DNA from 3 places in the Vreelandella sp. 2A-K22 genome. Region 3 is predicted to be linked to each of the others. Evidence: predicted binding sites of a transcription regulator. Region 3 holds the regulator's gene; each other region holds the start of a gene.
The links. Region 3 encodes FliA, which starts transcription of late flagellar genes. Its sites were predicted from a motif close to CTAAAGTTNNNNNNNNNNCNGCCGATA; they were not measured.
Positions count from the first base shown of each region.

Region 1: fliD (flagellar filament capping protein FliD) is a predicted target of FliA. The motif match lies at 2,182-2,208, and genes of this name have one in related genera.
Region 2: ACW17M_RS07315 (DUF4019 domain-containing protein) is a predicted target of FliA. The motif match lies at 2,255-2,281, and genes of this name have one in related genera.

Region 1 covers NZ_JBSUGC010000012.1:86,064-90,275, reverse strand. The annotation lists gene ACW17M_RS16595 (hypothetical protein) at 211-582, opposite strand; gene ACW17M_RS16590 (UDP-glucose dehydrogenase family protein) at 755-2,080, shown strand; gene fliD (flagellar filament capping protein FliD) at 2,302-3,657, shown strand; gene fliD (flagellar filament capping protein FliD) at 3,833-4,212, shown strand, end outside.
Region 2 covers NZ_JBSUGC010000004.1:211,137-215,348, reverse strand. The annotation lists gene ACW17M_RS07330 (isochorismatase family protein) at 1-210, opposite strand, end outside; gene ACW17M_RS07325 (GNAT family N-acetyltransferase) at 414-1,010, opposite strand; gene ACW17M_RS07320 (class I SAM-dependent DNA methyltransferase) at 1,394-2,137, opposite strand; gene ACW17M_RS07315 (DUF4019 domain-containing protein) at 2,339-2,746, shown strand; gene ACW17M_RS07310 (NfeD family protein) at 2,953-4,212, shown strand, end outside.
Region 3 covers NZ_JBSUGC010000016.1:50,623-54,834, forward strand. The annotation lists gene flhF (flagellar biosynthesis protein FlhF) at 1-207, shown strand, start outside; gene ACW17M_RS20010 (C15 family peptidase) at 204-776, shown strand; gene ACW17M_RS20015 (flagellar protein FlhE) at 802-1,233, shown strand; gene ACW17M_RS20020 (RNA polymerase sigma factor FliA) at 1,260-1,961, shown strand; gene ACW17M_RS20025 (motility protein A) at 2,002-2,823, shown strand; gene ACW17M_RS20030 (OmpA/MotB family protein) at 2,829-3,503, shown strand; gene ACW17M_RS20035 (sensor domain-containing diguanylate cyclase) at 3,527-4,212, shown strand, end outside.

The DNA.
Region 1 (4,212 bases), on a different contig from region 3:
TTATCTACATTATTGGCCTTATCGTGGTTGTGCTGTTCATTCTGTCAATGCTCGGCCTGCGCTAAGCTACATAGAACTAGGTCTTATAGGGTCAGGCTTTAAAAACGAGCCTGAAGAACATAAGACCAAGCAAAAAACGCCCAAAGCTTTCGCTTATGGGCGTTTTTTTTGATCAGCTGTTTAGGGCAGCAATGCTTGGTGGCAGAGGGATTAGGCGCAGTCAGCGGCCCCTTGGCCAAACATATCAAACATCAATTCGCGGCCAAGGCAGGTTAATACAAAACGGCCATACTCATTAAAGGTTGCTGCCTCACTGTCTTCCATCACCTGTTGGCAGGTTGCCCAGGTGGGCGCGGCAGAACTAAGTGCCGACAATTCGCGGCGGGCTAAGCCGCGCTGGGGAAGGGTAATGGTTTCGAGCACATGACCATGATCGTAGAGCAGCTCAGCGGCAATCGATAAGCACTGGCGAAGGCTACGTTGAACGTTTGCGGTGGTCGATGTCCCATAAGACGATGGAGTAGAGCGTTCTTTCGTCAGTTCTGGAGGCGTAGGTTCTGAAGTCATAAGTCTCGGAGTCATAGCATGTTCTCCTGCGGTCAGCACCAAGTCGGGCTTGTTGCAGCGCATTATAAACCAAAGTCGATGTTAGACCAAGGTCTATAGTTTAGAGAGAATCTCCCACTATTGAACTCATCAACGGTAGGTCAATGTGCTACGCTCGCTACCACGTATTTTAGCGAGTTAATAAGTCATGCATATCAGTGTATTCGGAACCGGTTATGTCGGCCTTGTCGCAGGCGCCTGTTTAGCCGATGTTGGTCATCAAGTCACCTGTATGGATGTTAACGCTGATCGGATTGATCAGCTTAATGGCGGAGAGGTGCCGATCTTCGAGCCAGGGCTAAGCACTATCGTTGCCCATAACGTGGCGGCTGGCCGTTTACGCTTTACTACCGACGCTGCCCAGGCGGTAGCCGATGGCGAACTGCTGTTTATCGCCGTGGGAACGCCGCCCGATGAAGATGGCAGTGCCGACCTACGCTATGTATTAGAGGTGGCGCGCACGATCGGCCAGCATATGGATAGCTATAAGCTGGTGATTGATAAATCTACCGTGCCGGTGGGCACTGCGGAAAAAGTCCACGCCGTTATCAGTGATGTGCTCGAACAGCGCGGTGCATCACTCGAATTCGATGTGTGTTCGAACCCTGAGTTTATGAAGGAGGGGGCGGCGATTGAAGACTTTACCCGTGGCGCGCGGATTATCGTTGGTACGGAGAGCGAGCGGGTGAAAGCCCATATGCAAGAGTGCTACGCCCCCTATAACCGCAACCACGAAAAGCTGATGTTTATGAGCGTGCGGGCCGCAGAGCTGACCAAATATGCCGCCAACGCCATGCTCGCCACCAAAATCAGCTTTATGAACGAGATCGCCAATCTTGCCGAACGCCTCGAAGTTGACGTTGAAGACGTACGCCGAGGGATTGGCAGCGACCCACGTATTGGCTACCACTTTATATACCCAGGCTGCGGCTACGGCGGCTCCTGCTTCCCCAAAGATGTCCAGGCGTTAGAGCGTGCCGCGCGTCAATTAGGCTATACGCCGGAACTGCTCAGCGCTGTCGAGTCAGTGAATTTACGCCAAAAGCAGACCCTGTTCACAAAACTGCAAGATAACTTAGGCAATCTAAGCGGTAAGACCATTGCAGTATGGGGCTTGGCCTTTAAACCCAATACGGATGATATGCGTGAAGCCCCAAGCCGTACGTTAATGGAAGCACTCTGGCAAGCGGGCGCTAAGGTGCAGGCGTTTGATCCCGAAGCCATAGCAGAATGCCGACGCATTTACGGGGAGCGGGATGACCTGATGCTAGCAGGCGACCGGATTCAGGCAGTTAAAGGTGCCGATGCTTTGGTTATCTGCACCGAATGGAAAGAGTTTCGCAGTGTCGATTTTGATTGGCTAGCCGACCAATTGGCTGGAAAAGTCGTCATCGACGGGCGTAATTTGTACACGCCAAGTGCCGTTAAAGAAGCAGGGATGCGTTACGTTGGGGTGGGGAGAGAGAGCAGCTAAAAGAGGAATCTATTATTGTGGGTTCTCTCATTAATTGATGATGGCTGTTACGCTTTGTTACTTTAAACAACGTCTTAATACGAAAAAAAAGAAGAAGAATATTTAAGTTATTCTTCACCTAGCCGAGGTTTTAAGGTAGTCGTATTAAAAATAGTGCTGCGTATTGCTTAATGAAGGAACGCGAATCGTAGCTACATGTATTCAAAAAAGGCATTGGTTCTATGGCTTCTATTACATCATTAGGCATCGGTTCTGGCTTGGATCTGAACGGCTTGCTGGAGCAATTAAAAACTGCAGAACAAGCAAAGCTTGAGCCCATTGCGCAGCAGATTAAGTCTGAGCAAACGCAGATATCTGCCTACGGTCAGCTTAAAAGTGCGCTTGAGCAGTTTCAAAGCTCTGCTCAAGCCCTTAATGATGGGTCGTCATTCGATAGCCTGACAACCAATGTAGAAGGCAGTGCAGTTGGTGCTGTTAGCAGTAATGAGGCTCAGCCAGGCCAGTACGAAGTGGAGGTCAATCAGTTAGCTACTGCCAGTAGCTTGGTGACGGAGCGTCTGGAAACAGCAGTAGAAAGTATAGTGACGGGCGAACAGTCTTTAGATTTTACTATCGCTGATGGAAACCTGACCACGATTACTATCCCCGACGGCAGTTCTCTTGAAGATATGCGTGACGCCATTAATGAACAGAGCGATGGCCGCTTAAACGCCTCAATTATCAATGATGGCGAAGGATATCGGCTTTCCGTTAATGCTACCGATACCGGCGCAGACGCGAGTATTGAAAGCACTAATTTTTCTGACATTCTAGCCGCTGGCGTCGCAACCTCCGATGCACAGGTGGTTCAAGCGGGCCAGGATGCAGCGTTTAACGTCAATGGAATCGATATCGTTAGCCCCACCAATCAAGTGGAAGGTGCAATTCAAGGCGTTACCTTGAACCTTGCTGAGGCTGGCGCGACGAGCACTGTAACCGTTGAGCAGGATGACGAAGCTATTCGCGAGCAGGTCACCGCTTTTGTCGATGATTTCAACACGCTTAAAGAGACCATTACGACTTTGACAGCCTTTGATCCAGAGACGGGCCAGGCGGCAGGGCTGAATGCTGATGCAACTACTCGCGCTGTTGAAAGAGAGATTCGCCAAACAATCAGTGCTGTTGTCGGCGGAGATGGCTTTAATGTGTTATCCGATATTGGTATTTCACTTCAAGTGGATGGCAAGCTGGAAATTGATGAAGATAAGTTAAATAGCATTGTTGCTACTCAGCCAGACCAGTTAGCCAGTTTCTTTGCTGGCAATAGTGAGGAAGGTGGTATGGCAGGCCAAATAGCTTCAGCGCTTGAGGGCCTTGTGGGTACAGGTGGTCGGCTTGAAAGCGCCGTTAGCTCATCTGAAAGCCGCGTTAGTTCGTTAGAAGATCGTTTTGCGACCACTGAAAACCGTATCGAACAAACCGTTGAGCGTTATCGCACGCAGTTTCAAGCAATGGATAGTATGGTGGCGCAAATGAACCAGACAAGCGCTTATTTGACCCAGCAGTTTGCTGTGTTGGGGCAGCAAAACCAAGGTTAAGCAGATAAGCTAGCTAAATTAATAGCTTACAAAATGCCCGGCACTATGTGTTGGGCATTTTTCTTTGCAATGCTTTAAAAACAGCTTAAAAAAGGCATTACCTCTAAAGTTTGTTCTTCCGTAGCCGATAGGTTACCTAGACACCTTTCTCTACTTCTTATAAGGAATGAGCCCCATGGCATCGATCACAGCACTCGGTGTAGGTTCTGGGTTGGATCTCTCAGGTTTGGTGGATCAGCTTCAAGCGGCAGAGCGCCAAAAGCTTGTGCCTATTCTAGAGCAGCAAAGTGCTCAGAAAACTAAAATATCTGCTTATGGGCGCCTTCAGTCGGCAATGGATAGAGTGCAAGCCTCCATCGCTGCGTTGAATGATGCTTCTACGTTTAAGCAGCAAAAAAGCACCGTGACGGGCGATGGCGTGTTGGCAACAGCAGGCGAAACCGCTAACGCAGGGCGCTATGAAGTCACCGTTACTCAATTGGCCCGCGCAGGCAGCGCAGCTTCTAATAGCGTGGCGCTAGATCAAGAGCTAACGGCTGCCGATGCGACGCTTAC
Region 2 (4,212 bases), on a different contig from region 3:
AATAAGGCCACCGTCAGGGTCGAAAGCCCCTTGGCTGCCAGGTGCCTCATGCAGAATGCGTACAACCGGTATATCGTTGGCCTGGGCTGCATTCAGTACCACACGCTGCTTGGGGCGCCACGCCTGAGCCAGTGATTCTACCCAGTAATCGCGGGCAGGGAACGAGGCTTGAACATCAACTAATAGTAATGCGGTTTTAGGCTGGGTCATGGCTAATCTCATCGTGTTGAAGTGAGGTTACAGATTAGCTGTTACGCATTCTGCCAACGATGCGTTAAGCGGTCACAAAGGGGGCAATTTCGGCCATGTGTGGCCGAAGGGTAATATCTGACAATGGCGATTATGAATGAACATCTAGGCGCCAGGCTCTCACCTCTGAAGGGATATGCTTTCGAGAGGGCGAGCATTGTCTGCTAAGTTAAACTTGCTACCTTCAACACCATGGTTGTTGACCCAGAAAAGCCGATTAACCATTTCAAGTAGGGAAAATGCTCTTCGTTTACGGCGATAAATCCCTTGGACTCGTACAGCCTCCTTGCTCTCGGGTTGCTATCGATAACGTCTAAGCGGATCGTCTCGAAACCATTATCCACGGCATGTGCAATAATGCTATCCAAGAGTCTGGAACCTATGCCTTGCCCTCGGAATCGGCTATCGACAGCAATCCCATCCATCACCAATTCTTGAGATTTTGGCTTGCGCTCGAATAAGCTGAACACCAGACATGCCCAGAGCCCTTTCAATGTTCCAAGCTTGCCTATCAGCTGTTTCATCCCGATTCCGCTCGTTAGCGAACCATTGGGCTGCTGAAACCCTGCTAGCCCAATGACCTCATCTTCAAAGATGGCAGTAAAGGAAAATTCAGGGACAAAACAGTCGGAGAGTAATTGAATGCGCTTAGCCTTGTCAGGTATTGCGCTCGCGAATTTAGCGCCGAAAGCTTCTTCATATAGCTTAGCGACAGGCCCAGCCTTCTCAAGGTTAAAGCCTTTCTGAATCAGAACGTTCATATACTGGCTCCTAGATTCAAAGAGAAATGACTATTGATCACAGACGCAGTGAATTAATTTTTATTTGCAGGGATGAGGCAACTTCAGTAGTGGATGAGGAATTGCCGCGGGTCTTTGGTTCAATATCATAAAGGGGGGATGCATCGTTAGTACCTTCACTGATAATGGCATGATGAGTATCTGTACCGTAGAAGGCCATTCTTAAGTGCGCTATAGAATTTTCCCAGCAAGCTGAATGTTGTAAAGCGGCGCTTATGACGAGGTCTAAAGACCCCGCGACACACAGGTTCTACGAGTCTTCAGCCCAAGCAAGCAGGGGGATCAGATAAGGTTCGATGCTTAAAGCTGACTTGTCCTACTAGTGAAGTAATTGGTAGGAGAGATTAAACCTTCACACAGACAAAAATAGCGTTTCCAGAGGTGGCATCCCAGGGAATGATTTTTTCATAGTTGTGCTCAAACACATGAACTTCAAAGTGAGGCGCTAAGAGTGCGCTTAACTCCGCAAAGTTGACGGCTACCATGGGGTGTTCGTCGTTCCATAGCTGTGTTCCTTCAGCGTTGGCTTTTTCAATGCTGAGCCTAAGCGACTGCTTTTCACCTTGGCCACTGTAGTGCCATCCCGAGCGGAACGTGAATAAATCGCTTTCTTGTTGGGCGCTGTGTTTAACAGATAAAGCGTTATCGATTTTGTCTTTATCGACTGCGTTAAAACAGAAAATACCACCAGACTTGAGGGCACAATGAGCACTGGATATACACGCTTTTAGCTTTTCAATCCCATCGTTGTAGTGGATTGAGTATAAAAAGCAGGTGATTAAGTCTTGAGGCTCGTTGGCCTTGAAGTCACTCATGTCTTGCAACGTGAAGTGTGCTTCTGAGCAACGCGTGGTGGCAATATCCAGCATGGGTTGATTAATATCAAGCCCGCTACTGGCGTATCCAAAATCAATAAAATGGCGCACGTGTGGGCCGGTGCCACAGGCTAAATCTAGGTGTGTCGTTCCGCCGTTACCGAAAATCTGATGCAGCCTGCGAATGGCGTGGCTTTGCGCTTGATAGTCGATATCCACGCACATCAAATCGTAGTAGCCAGAAAGGTCGGTATAGAGGGCATTGACGGACATAGTGACCTAATAGTGGCAACTGAAATAGGGTGGGTGGCGCATAGTAAACGAGCGAGTAGGGTTTGAGAAGCAGACACAGCTTGGAGTTTAACGATTACGCAAATACATCTTGCAGCCCTAAAGAAACTCTGACGATGACCGATATATACCTAAGACCATCGAGATTTCTCTGGTCGTTGCTAAATGCCGAGAGTGCCCGTTATGCCGAAAATGCTGATCTTTATCATCACCTTGCTTCTCATTCTGTCTAACCAAGCGCAGGCAAACTCGAGTGCGGCAGAGGCGGCGGCGTTGGCGTGGCTAGAAGCCATCGATAGTGGTCAGTATGAGCAGGCATGGGAATCTTCATCTTCACTACTAAAAAAGCCGCTTTCACCGCACATGTTAGAACGGACGATTGGTGCAGCGCGTCGTGACTTTGGTGAGGTTCAGTCGCGTCGGCGAGTAAGCGTTGTCCGCGAAACCTCTATGCCAGGGGCTCCAAGAGATGACTACGCGGTTTTGACGTTCCAAACACGTTTTGAAAACAGATCATCGCAGATTACGGAAACCATCACTCCTCACTTGGAAGAGGGCACGTGGAAAGTTAGTGGTTATTACTTGAACTAACCGACTTCTCAAAAATATTGCAACCACCTCTGGTTTGCAGCATCGCCTTGGTTCAGGCTCCTTTTCCCCTCGAATCCTGCCATCACGTTGTTCATGACGAAGCTCAATTTGGCTGCTACGTTGAGTAGATAGCCTTGTGTATGTTGCTATGGATAGGCTGCAGATTTAGACGGGAATGTTCAAGGCGTTGCATGCGAGGAGCGGGTATGCAAACCCTTTCTCTCAAACCGCACTGGCTCTGGTTGATGGTTGCCGGTTTGCTAATGGCTACTATGTCGTTTACATGGCAGGCCATGGCACAAAGCGCTTCACCAAGCGTTCTGGTGCTTAATATTGAAGGCGCCATCGGCCCGGCTACCAAGGACTACTTTGAGCGTGGGCTGAATAAAGCCCGCGAGCAGGGCAGTGAGGTGGTGATCGTCGAGCTCGATACCCCCGGCGGGTTGGTCGACACCACTCGCGACATGATTCGCGAGATGCTCAACGCTGACATTCCCGTGGTGATGTACGTTTTCCCCAGTGGTGCGCGAGCGGCAAGCGCGGGCACCTATCTACTTTACGGTAGCCACGTGGCTGCCATGGCCCCCTCGACGCATCTCGGCTCGGCCACGCCGGTACAAATGGGCGGTGGGTTGCTCGGCAGCGATGAAGACGAAGAAGATAATTCGGCTGAGGAGTCGGATGGCGAGGGCAGCGCCATGGAACGCAAGGTGATGGAAGATGCGGTGAGCTTTATCCGCAGCCTAGCGGAACGCCATGATCGCAATGCCGATTGGGCTGAAGAGGCCGTGCGCAATGCGGTCAATTTCACTGCCAGCGAGGCGCTGGAGCAGAACGTCATCAATGTGGTGGCGCGCGATCTTGACGATCTCCTTGAGCAGATTGACGGCATGAGCGTGGTCATGGAAAGTGGCGATGCTACGCTTGAGACCGCAGGCCTCACCATTGAACGCTTCGACCCTGATTGGCGCACCCAGGTGCTATCGCTGATCACTAATCCCAACATAGCCTTCTTCTTGATGGTCATCGGCTTTTACGGGCTGGTTTTCGAGCTGGCCAATCCCGGCAGCCTGTTCCCCGGCACCATTGGCTTGATTTGCTTGCTGCTCGCCCTGTTTGCGTTTCAGGTGCTGCCGATTAACTACGCCGGGCTTGCGCTGATGGTGGTCGGGCTGGCGTTGATGGTGGGTGAGGCATTTATGCCTAGCTTCGGCGTGCTGGGGGTTGGCGGCATCATTGCCTTTGTACTTGGTTCGGTAATGCTGATGGACGCGGAGCATCTTGCCATTTCGCTACCACTAATCGGTGGTGTGGCATTGGTGTCCGGGGGGCTAATGCTATGGACGTTAACACGCTTTGCAACGCTGCGCCGTCGTCCGGCACACACTGGCGCGGAGCAGTTAATCGGCGCAGATGCGGTTGCACTGGATGATTTTGAGACCAGCGGCCATGTAAGGCTGCATGGC
Region 3 (4,212 bases):
ATGGCCAGCGGTGTGGCATCGGTCGCCGGGCATCTCGATGTTGCTGATGATGAGGAGGCGCAGACGCTGCGTGGCGATCTGCTCAACCTATTAGGCAACAGCCGTCGCCGCCGCGATACCGGCATGCTTGATGCACTGGTCTACGCCTTTATGGCACGAGATGCGATTCGTCAAATGGGCAGTGTTAGTCGAGAGGGCGTGGCGTGAGCGAACAGGATCAAGCATCGGGTCTACGCAAGTGGGCAAACCTGCAGCGCCAACAGCAGCAAGCTGAGGGTACAGTTGATGTTGCGGCGGCAGAACACGTGCCGGAATCTGAACAGCCTACCTCTTTGTTAACGCCGACAGCTGCAGCGGTGGAAGAGCCAGCAACGGTGGTAGCGCACCAGCCCAAAATTCCGCTTATTGTGGTCGGGCTACCGGGTAGTGGTGCAGCCCAGGTGAACAAGGTTAAAGCAAGATTAGGGCAGTGGTCGACGTTAGGTCGAAGCTGGGCCGGTGATCCTGAGGATTGGGATATTCATATCGTCATGGCCGAAACGGCCGACCTAGCCCAACTTTGCGATCAATACAGCCGTTGGGCACTGTGGATCAGTAGCGATGCCGATACCTTTGCTTCCATGTTCCGTACCTTGCGTCAATTACATGAGCGTGGCGGGCCGCGCCGTTTGCTGGCGCTCCACGAGCCGCATTTGCCGCGTCAAGGGTTGCTCAATAACTTGCGTGAGGCAGCTGATTACTACTTAAATATGGAGCTGTTGGTACTTGCACGATGAGCGCACTCTGCTGAGGAGACCAAGCATGCTAAGCTGGCTATTAAGAGGGAGACTGCTACTGAGCCCAGTACTGCTGACAGGGTGTCTACTAGCAGGGTTAACGGGAAACGCTCAGGCGACACCCGGTAGCTGGAGCAGCCAGATACCAGGTCTGATGGTAGCGATGAGTGATAGGGCAAGTGCTAGTCAAAACGCTACCCCACCCGCTGCTGCTAACAATGTGGAGTCAGCACAGCTCGGGCGTATTCATTGGCAGTTTCAATATCCCCCTGGTGCGTTATTAAACGCTTGGCTGTGCCATCCTGAGCAGTGCGTTGCGTTAGCTGGCATGCGGGGGACTACCACTGCCCTGGCGGGGTTTGCCGCGGATGCGCCGTTGCATTTTCGCTTCGCTTTACGTCCGGGGCAGCGGCCTGTTCGTGTCCAGGGGCTGCAAATGATTGTGAACTATCAGTGAAGGCTGGATAGCCGCGAGGCGAGAGGATGTACACAGCACAAGGCAGGATCAAACAGAGTGAGCTGTTGACGCAATACATGCCACTGGTACGACGTCAGGCCTTGACGCTTCAGGTCCGTTTGCCAGCCAGCATTGAGCTCGACGACCTTATTCAAGCCGGGATGGTAGGGCTGCTGGAAGCACTGGGGCGCTTCGATGCCACCCAGGGAGCAACGTTCGCGACGTTTGCCAGTCAGCGTATTCGCGGTGCAATGATGGATGAATTACGTACCCGCGACTGGTTGCCCCGCAGCGTGCGCCGCTCAGCGCGAGCGGTTGACAGTGCCGTTCGTCAATTAGAGCAACAGCTCGGACGGGCACCAGAAGAGAACGAAATCGCCCAACACCTTGAAATGCCGTTGAGTGAGTATCAGCAGCTCCTCAACGACACTAACAGTGGTCAACTGTTGCCGTTTGAAGAGCTGGTGGCCGACGGTGGCGAGCCTAGCAATAATGAATTGGCTAATTCACCGTTCGAGCAGTTGCTAGACGGCCAGCAACGACAAACGTTGATTGAGGCAATTGAAGCGCTGCCAGAGCGTGAAAAGCTGCTAATGGCGCTGTACTACCAAGAAGAACTCAACCTTAAGGAAGTAGGGGCTGTGTTGGGCGTCACGGAGTCACGCGTTTCACAACTGCACAGCCAAGCCGTCAGCCGCTTACGCGCGCGTTTACACGACTCGGCATAACACCTCTTTTTACTCACTTGTGACCGGCAAGGAGCCGTGGATGAACCCTTCGACGCTGATAGGCATATTTGCCAGCATACTACTGTTGGTGAGCGTGCTGTTTTTCACCGCAGAGTCCCCTGAAAGTTTTATCAATTTGCCGGGTTTGGCCATTGTGGTGACCGGTACCCTAGCGGCAACCTTTATCAGCTATCCGCTGAAAGAGGTGCTCCGCGTCGTACGGTTGGTGGGCTTGGTATTCCGGCGCGAAAATACCTATATGCGTGACGATATCCGCGAATTGGTGGATATGTCGCGACTCTGGTTTAAGGGCGATGTACGTGCTGTCGAGCGCGAGTTGGAGCATACCCGAAACCCGTTTTTGCGTACCGGGATCCAACTGGTCATTGCCAACACCAAAGAGGATGAAATTTTTGACATGCTGCGTTGGCGCATTGCCCGTCTTAAAGCGCGTGAGCATGCCGAGGCACAAATATTCCGTACCATGGCCACCTACGCACCCGCATTTGGCATGATCGGCACCCTGGTGGGGCTGGTCAATATGCTGGAAGTCATGGACGCAGGCGACCTGCAGGTGATCGGCCCGCGCATGGCGGTGGCCCTGCTCACCACCTTCTACGGCATTTTACTCGCCAACTTGGTGTTTAAGCCGATTGCGGTGAAACTCGAGCGCCGCACCGAAGAGCGGCTGATTACCATGAACATGGTGCTGGAAGGTATTTCGCTGATTACCAAGCGCCGCCTGCCGTCGTTTATTGAAGAGACCCTCAACTCGTTTGTAGCTAACTATCACGATGAGATCCGTGATAACAGCGTCAAACCAAGGCCTGATTCGTCGGTTAGTGCGGCGGCGAAGGGGTAGGCCAGATGCTTGACCGTGATACGCGCCACGCACTGGAAATGACGCCGTCGCCAGGCGATGGTGACGAGGGTTGGCTAACCAGCTATTTGGATGTGCTGACGCTGCTAATCACGCTCTTTGTGCTGCTGCTTTCACTGACACCGCCGGGAGGCGGTGAGGCGGCTGATACTGCTTTCATGCGCTCGGCTAGCGCTGTATCATCATTGCCGCTGGCGTCTCTAGCCACTGGTATTCAGCCCCGTCATTCAGGGGTTCAGCCGCAGTTTGATGGGCTCGCCATCCCCGGTGTCAGTGTTTCGCAAGGGAGTGAAGGGGTCACGTTACGTATTGATACCAGCCTTTTATTTCCCAGCGGTCAAGCTGTACTGACTTCCCGTGGGCAAGAGGTGGTAGAAAGCCTTATCGATGTGCTGACCCGTTTTGACGGTCAGATTTCGGTAGAAGGCCACACCGACAGCGTGCCTATTTCAACGGCCCGCTTCCCCTCTAATTGGGAGCTTTCATCAGCGCGGGCTATCGCTGTGGTGAGGCATTTAGAGCGCCAAGGATTCAATATCTCTCGTATGCGGGCCGTCGGTTATGCCGACACCCAACCCATGGAACCGAACGCAACGGCGGAGGGCCGAGCTGCCAACCGTCGCGTAGAGTTGTTGCTAAGGCAGCAGGTCGAGGGTGAATAGATTGCGAGGCCACGTTTGTGTCCATGTACCACCCGCGGTTGCAGTCGTTTGGAGCTCTGCTGGTTTTAGATGCCGATTGTCGCCGCATTCAAGCCAGTAGCACCAACTTAACCCGCTTGACCGGTATTGAGCGCCCTGAAAATGGGCCGCACACTCTTGCCTATGTGTTAGGAAAACGGCTAAGCCAGCGGGTGCGCCGCGAGTTGCAGGGGCAGCAGAAACTCTCCGGCCCGCTGGTGTTTATTCGTTCCAAGCATAGCTACATGCGTTTTCAGCTCTATGCTTACCGAGCAGGTGGGAAGGTCATCGTCGAGATTGAGCCACTCAACCCCCAAGGTAAGCGCCGCCTGCTTGGCACAGTCAATGAGCGGCTGATGCATTTAGCCGACGCAACCCACCAGGAAGAGCTGCTCGACTGCTTGGTTAACGCTATTCAACAGCTCACCGGCCATGATCGCGTCACCGTGTGCCATTTCGACAGTGATTGGCATGGTTTAATGGTTGCCGAAGCGCTGGGCAACCAGCTGCCTTCGCTGTTGGGTCAGCGCTTCCCCTCAAGCGACTTCCCTGTCGCCTTACGCAAAAGTTACCAACATTACCCCGTTCGGTTAATTGAAGACGTCGATGCGCCGCCTGAAACGCTGACTCCCGCCTACTCGGGAGTGAGCCTTAGCGGCAGCTTTTTACGCGCCCCTGCCCCTGAGCGGCA